2 regions of the Selenomonas sp. oral taxon 478 genome follow, and region 2 is predicted to be linked to the other one. Evidence: riboswitches for the same ligand, from Rfam matches in the RefSeq annotation. Region 2 holds a riboswitch; the other holds the start of a gene.
The links. A riboswitch is a leader RNA that binds a small molecule or an ion and turns the genes downstream of it on or off. The one in region 2 is predicted to bind cobalamin.
Positions count from the first base shown of each region.

Region 1 (3,458 bases), 840 kb from region 2:
GCTGATACGAAGGTCGTCATTCTTGGTCAGGATCCCTACCATGGAGACGGACAGGCTCATGGGCTGTCATTTTCCGTGCAGGTCGGCGTTGACCCGCCGCCGTCGTTGCTGAATATCTACAAGGAGATGCAGGACGATATCGGGATCGTCCCGCCCGATCACGGCTGTCTCATCCCGTGGGCGCGGCAGGGCGTGCTCCTCCTCAACACCGTTCTTACCGTACGCGCTCATGCGGCGGCATCGCACGCGGGACACGGGTGGGAGCGGTTCACTGATACCATCATTCGCCTCCTCGGAGCACGTGAGAAACCGCTCGCCTTCATCCTCTGGGGCAGTCCTGCACGGAAGAAACGCAGCCTCATCACGAATCCGCGCCATCTCATCGTCGAGTCGCCGCATCCAAGCCCCCTCTCAGCGCACCGCGGCTTCTTCGGCAGTCATCCATTCTCGCGTGTCAACGACTTCCTCACGCGTGTGGGGGAGACGCCCATCGACTGGCAGCTCCCTCCGGCAAGTGAGATCAAGCCGTAATCTTTGATTCTTGCTGAAAGGAGATTATCATGAATGCATTACTATTGCGCGGTATCTGTGCCCTTGGCCTGCTCAGCTGCATCGGCGGCTGCGGTGCACCCGCATCGTCGTCGAGTGAGATGCCGCATGAGATCGTGCAGGAGAACCAAGCTGCCGCAGGACAGAAGGAGATCTATCTCGCCGGCGGCTGCTTCTGGGGGACGGAACTCTACCTCAGTCTGGTGCCGGGCGTTGTCTCTGCAGAGTGCGGCTATGCAAACGGTATGAGTGCCCATCCTTCCTATGCGGAGGTATGCAGCGGGAGCGGGCATGCGGAGGCGGTTCATGTTATCTATGACCCGCACATCATTTCGCTCGATCAGCTTCTGACCGCATTTTACGACTCCATCGACCCGACGGCAGTCGATCGGCAGGGCAACGACGTCGGGCGGCAGTATCGTTCGGGCATTTACTATGTGAAGGCAGACGGCGGCAAGGATGCATCGATCATCCGTGCGTCGTTGGACGCACTGCAGAATCGTCTCGGTCAGAAGACGGCTGTCGAGATGGGACCGATCGTGAACTTTTATCGTGCAGAAGACGATCATCAGGAGTATCTCGAGAAGCATCCCAACGGTTACTGCCATATCTCCCCTGCGCTCATCGCTGCGATGCGTGAGAAACGTGCGGAAGCCGAACCGATGGGGGAGAAGAAAAACGTGCGTCATGATGAAAAGCCGACAAAGGCTGAACTCAGAGAACGTCTCACGGATCTGCAGTACGCCGTTACCCAGGAGAAGGCGACAGAGCCGCCCTTCCGCAACGAATACGATCACGAGTTTCGTGCGGGTATCTACTGTGACATCACGACGGGCGAGCCGCTTTTTGTCTCCACGGATAAATATGACTCGGGCTGCGGCTGGCCGGCGTTCTCACGTCCGATCGATGCGGCGCTGATTGCAGAGCAGGAAGATCGCTCGCACGGCATGGTGCGTACCGAGGTTACGGCGGCGAACAGCGGCGCGCATCTCGGGCACGTCTTTGACGATGGCCCCGCCGCAACGGGTGGGCTGCGCTACTGCATCAACAGTGCGTCCCTGCGGTTCATCCCGAAGGAGGACATGGAGGAGGAGGGCTATGGGGACTATCTCTATTTGCTGGAAAAATAGACTCGGAAAAATCCCAGCGTATTGAGATGATTCGTAAAATATCCCTTTGTCGTATTGACAAGCGATTCTTCCAATGTTACTATAAATGCGTTTTATGAAAACTTTATATGAAGTGGATCAGGTATCGGCGCGAACTGCCAGGTTGTTTGACAGTTTGCAGAGATATAATAGAGAATCCGGTAAGGAAACGTATTTTCCCATCAAGCCGGAGCGGTCACGCCACTGTATCAGTGAGCAACCCTGCATGGAGCCATTGTCTCCGTCACTGAGAGATTTCTCTCGGGAAGGCGCAGGTGCGCGAGGAACTGGAGCCAGGAGAACTGCCTGATTGACAATCGCCGTTTGACCTGCGAGTGATAGGGATGGGGATTTCTGCGCGTCTTCTGATGCCGTTGTGATCCTTTTTTTGTGTACCCCTTCTGCGCGTGCAGGAGGGGTCTTTTGATGCGCATCTTCTCGCTTTGCGCACAGGTTCATCGGTGCAGGATGAAGAAAGGTGACGAAGAGTGACACGAGAAAAGAAGCTGCAATACACCGATCCCCATGCGTTCTAAGGAACTGCTCTATGCACTCCTTGTCGCGGGATGCCTGCTCCTTCTTGCAGGCTGTGGGAACGGGGCACGGGTGGAGTCGGATGGGGATGCGTTCTATCGCGGTACGGATGATACCGGGGCGGAGGTCGTTGTTGAGGAGAAGCCGCATCGGATCGTGTCACTGGGACGAGGGATGGATGAGATCCTCCTTGGGATCGCACCGCCGGAGCAGATTGCGGGGCTTACCTCCACGGTGGATGATCCGGGAATATCCTGCATGACGGAAGAGGCACGCGCCGTATCCGTCAAACTCAAGGACAGAAGCCCTGAGCGCGTTGCGGCACTGGATCCCGACCTTGTCCTTGCGATTGACGGCCTACCAAAGGAGCTAGTGGATAGCCTGCGTGATTTGGGGATTCCCGTCTTTGTCTCACGTACGCCGAACAACCTCGAGGACATCTTTACGCGCATTGAGACGGTTGGACGCCTGATTGGACAGGAGGAAAATGCCGCCGCGCTCATCGCTCAAAAGCGTGCTCTTCTCGCTGATGTGGAGCGGCGCGTTGGAGATATCCCAGAGGAGGAGCGGCCCATCGTTGTTGCATTTGCATTCAGTGGTGTGTTTGGACGCAAGGATGGGCTCTTTGACGATATGTGCCGCCGTGCCTCCCTGCGCAATGGCGTGGCGATGGCGGGGCTGACGGCGACGACTGCAGTCTCGATGGAGCAGGTCGTCGCACTTAATCCCGATGTATTCCTTCTGCCGACGTGGAGTACGGAGGGGAAAACGACGGAGGAATTTCGCGAAAAACTCTGCAGCGACCCCTTGTTTATCCATGTGAAGGCCGTGCAGGAAAACCACCTCTATGCAGTTCCCGATCGGTATCGTTACAATACTTCACAGAATGCGGCAGATGCTGTCTACGCACTGGCGCGCGCGGTCTATCCGGAGCGCTTTGCCGATGAAAAGTGAGGAGATCGGGGCAGTGCCGCTGCGCATGCTCATCATGAGCCTTACCGGAAACTGTAATCTCGCGTGTCGCTACTGCTATGCCGCAGCACAGGACAGGCACACGATGACATGGGAGACGGCGCGGCGTGCCATCGACCTCGCGGCGGCGGGAAAAATGCCCTTTATCCTGCAGTTCTCGGGCGGAGAACCTCTCCTTGCACTGCCGCTGTTGCGTCAGATGGCAGACTACGTGCGCCGCAATCGTATCCCGGCACGCATGGATTTGCAGACCAA
Region 1 is NZ_CP012071.1:1,616,793-1,620,250, forward strand. Features, by position in the region: gene ADJ74_RS07540 (uracil-DNA glycosylase) at 1-531, shown strand, start outside; gene msrB (peptide-methionine (R)-S-oxide reductase MsrB) at 561-1,679, shown strand; cobalamin riboswitch at 1,782-2,022, shown strand; gene ADJ74_RS07550 (ABC transporter substrate-binding protein) at 2,223-3,185, shown strand; gene ADJ74_RS07555 (radical SAM/SPASM domain-containing protein) at 3,175-3,458, shown strand, end outside.
Region 1: another riboswitch for cobalamin. It lies ahead of ADJ74_RS07550 (ABC transporter substrate-binding protein); the one in region 2 lies ahead of ADJ74_RS03695 (TonB-dependent receptor).

Region 2 (3,458 bases):
CGACGGTCGGGCTGTGCTCCTCGAGATAGGGATAGTGGAACGCGGCGGGCGTCTCGGGCTTCATGAGGGAGAGCGCCTCCTTCCAGCGGCCCTCCTGCGCCTCGACAAAGCCCGGCTGCTCGGAGAGGCGGGCGAGCCATGCGTCGAGCTGCTGCGCAATCAGCCCCTCCGTGTCCACGCCTAGGAGCCCGCTCGCATACGCATCGACGATGAGGATCGCCTTGCGGTCGAGTGCCGTCTCATCCTGACGCATGAGATAGTGCTGCGCCCAGTGCAGGGCAGGGGCACCGCGTCCCGCACGGCGGCAGACGAGGGCAAAGAAGAGCGCCGTCTTCTCCTCGTCACGGCGCAGTGCCTCGCGGAGCGCGCGCACGGCGATCTCCTCGTGGTCGCTGATCCAGGCGGAGAGGGCGACAAGCGCGGGCGCGAGCCAGTACTCGGGTGCGCGCAGCATCAGCTCCTCGCCCGCCGCACGCACCGTCTCCTGCCGCACGATGGCGAGATCGTTCGCCTGCAGGATGCCCTTCGTCGTGCGTCGGATCTCGGCGTAGTGCCCGTACTTTTGCTCGAGCTCCTGCCGCAGCTTGACGAGACGAGTCTCCGCGAGCTGGGCGCGCGCGGTGAGGCGGTGCGCCTGCACGAAGGCGTGGAAATCCGCCGTCAGCGCATCGAAATCCTGCTGCAGCGCGTCGACATTCTTGCCGACGGTGATGACGTTGGAATTGGTTGTGTCGATGTACTCACCGAGCTCCCGCAGACAGTTCCATATCCCGGAAAGATCCGCCTGCGCAATAATGCGGTCAGCCATGCAGTACCCTCCTGTTCAGCGATGCATCATATAATTTGATTCTCATTATATCATATTGCGAAAAGCGTGAAAAGCCTGTGTATGTGCGAATGAATCCGCAGCAGATCGAACGCTGAACCGTGCACCTGACGAGGCTGGACGGGATCGCGGCGTACGCGAATGAAATCTGTGAAAAGTAATTGACACTGCGATATGCCTACGGTATACTACGATAGCAAATATAAATAAGCAGGTTCGGTGCCCCTCGGGGCGTAACAGGGAAATCGGTGCAATGCCGATGCGGTCCCGCCGCCGTAATGCTGAGGATGCCCTATGATGTCACTGGGAAACCGGGAAGGCAGGGCAACGATGAAGCAGAGCCGGAAGACCTACCGAATCTCGTACGCCGGTGCGCTCATGGCGCGCGCCACTGCATCCTGCGATGGACAGGACGGCAGGCTTTTTTTGCGGGCGTACACGGTCATCTGTGTGATTTTGGGGGAATGGAAATGACACGACGGAATTTGGCACTTGCGGTCGCATTGGCGACACTGAGCGCAGCATGGACGGTGCCGGCAGCGGCGCAGGAGGGCGCGGCGGACGTGCACGCATCACCAGATGAACATACCCTTGGCGAAACCGTTGTGACGGCGACTCGTATCGCAGAGCCACGCATGAAAATCCCTGCTAACGTGACGGTCATCACCGCGAAGGATCTTGAAAAAAGGCATGCGTTTAGTCTGCGCGATGCCCTGACACGTGAGGCGGGCATTTACGTTGCACCAACAGCCGAAGTCAAGGATGGTGTCATGCTACGCGGATTTTCGGGCGCAGATATCCTCGTCATGTATAATGGGCAGATGCTGAACACTGCCTTTGACGGAGGTGTCAATTGGGACTCCATCCCACTGACCAATATTGATCGCATTGAGATCGTTCGTGGCGCCGGATCGTCGCTCTATGGTGGACATGCCGTCGCGGGCATCATCAATATCATCACGAAGAAGCCGACTGCATCAGAGGCGACAAAACCTCAGATCCATGGACAGGTCGATCTTCAGAGAGGCAGCAACAATACATGGCAGCGCGGACTTCAGGTCACAGGTGGTGATAAGAATATTTCCTTCCGCGTCGGCTATGAGAAGCGTACGTCGGACGGGTGGGTCGGTCATGCCGTAACGGCGGAGGAAGACAGTGGAAGTTATACGCCCGATGCGACCGGCTCCTTCAGGAGGCTGTCTGATGGCGACTATATTATAGGCAGCCGTGGGGCAAAGAAGAAGGACAGTGAGAATACCTTCGTCGATCTGAACTATGCGTTTGACAAGAACCGCTCACTTGGCTACACCTATCTGCATGCCTCGTATCAGTACTCCTATCATGATCCCATCACCTATTTCAGGGATGCCGCCGGGCTCCCTGTTTTCTCAGGCACTGTCCTTCTGCCAAACGGAAACTATATCAGTGCTTCGCCCGGTGATTTTCTTGGCTACTATGGCCAGCGGGAGCAGGATATTCACAAACTGCGCTATGAGGATACAAAGAACGGTTTCAAGGCAGGAATTGGCTACAGCAATACTTGGAAGGATGGATACTCCAGTGCTGATGGAGCAACGGATATTGACTGGACGGGTGCCGGCGACCGTGCGGAGTATCCGGCCAAGAACTATAATGCGGATCTGCAGAAAAAGTGGACGCTTGGCAACAATACACTGCTTGCCGGATTCTCGTGGATGAAGGATAAAATGCGCTATCGCAGATTCGATCTCCTCCATTGGAAGGATTGGGGCTCGACCTATGGCGCACCGTATCAGCAGAGCGGCGGTTCTGTGATGTCGTCGGCACTCTTTTTGCAGGATGAGCTGGCACTGGATGCACGCTGGAAACTTCAGCTCGGTATACGCTATGACCGCTTCGACAAGAAGGACGGGTACTCCTACATTAGAGCCGCACGCAGGGACTACGAGGACACATCGTTCCATGCGTGGAGTCCGAAGTTTGCCGTTAGCTATGAGCCGCAAAAGGATACAATGCTCTATGTAAGCTATGGAAAATCCTTTAATCCCCCGTCGATCTATCGGCTCTATCGCCGTGCGGGAAACAGTGCGAGCTCTATCCAGGCGAACCCGGATCTGACCCCGGAGATCTCCCGTACACTTGAGCTGGGAGTCAAGCAGAAGATCGGTAGGAATACCTCCTATGGACTGACGCTGTTCCGCGTGGACACGGAGGACAAGATTGCGATTGCAAAGAGGAATAACGTGCGTGCCTACTATAATCTGAACGAAGCGATGGTCAAGGGGGCGGAGTTTGAACTGAAACACCGTTTTCATCGTGACTGGCGTGCGTATTTTAACTATACCTTTGAGTCCGGTGAGTATACGAGTGGCGGCAAGACCGAGCGTGACTGGGATCTGCCAAAACACATGATGCGGTTTGGTATCGAATATAATCGTAATAAATTTAACGGCGTACTCGATGCCCAGTACATTGCCGCGCGTCAGGGCGCGGACAGCGTTACGGGAGAGTATGGCTCGGAAGACAGTTACTTCGTAACCAATTTGTATCTCAATTACAAGCTCAATGAGAACGTTAAAATGCAGTTCGGCATTGAGAACCTCTTTAACCGCAAATACTATGCAGGTGAAGCGGCAAACGAGAGAACCTACAC
Region 2 is NZ_CP012071.1:773,520-776,977, reverse strand. Features, by position in the region: gene ADJ74_RS03700 (hypothetical protein) at 1-808, opposite strand, end outside; cobalamin riboswitch at 1,027-1,199, shown strand; gene ADJ74_RS11225 (hypothetical protein) at 1,157-1,300, shown strand; gene ADJ74_RS03695 (TonB-dependent receptor) at 1,297-3,458, shown strand, end outside.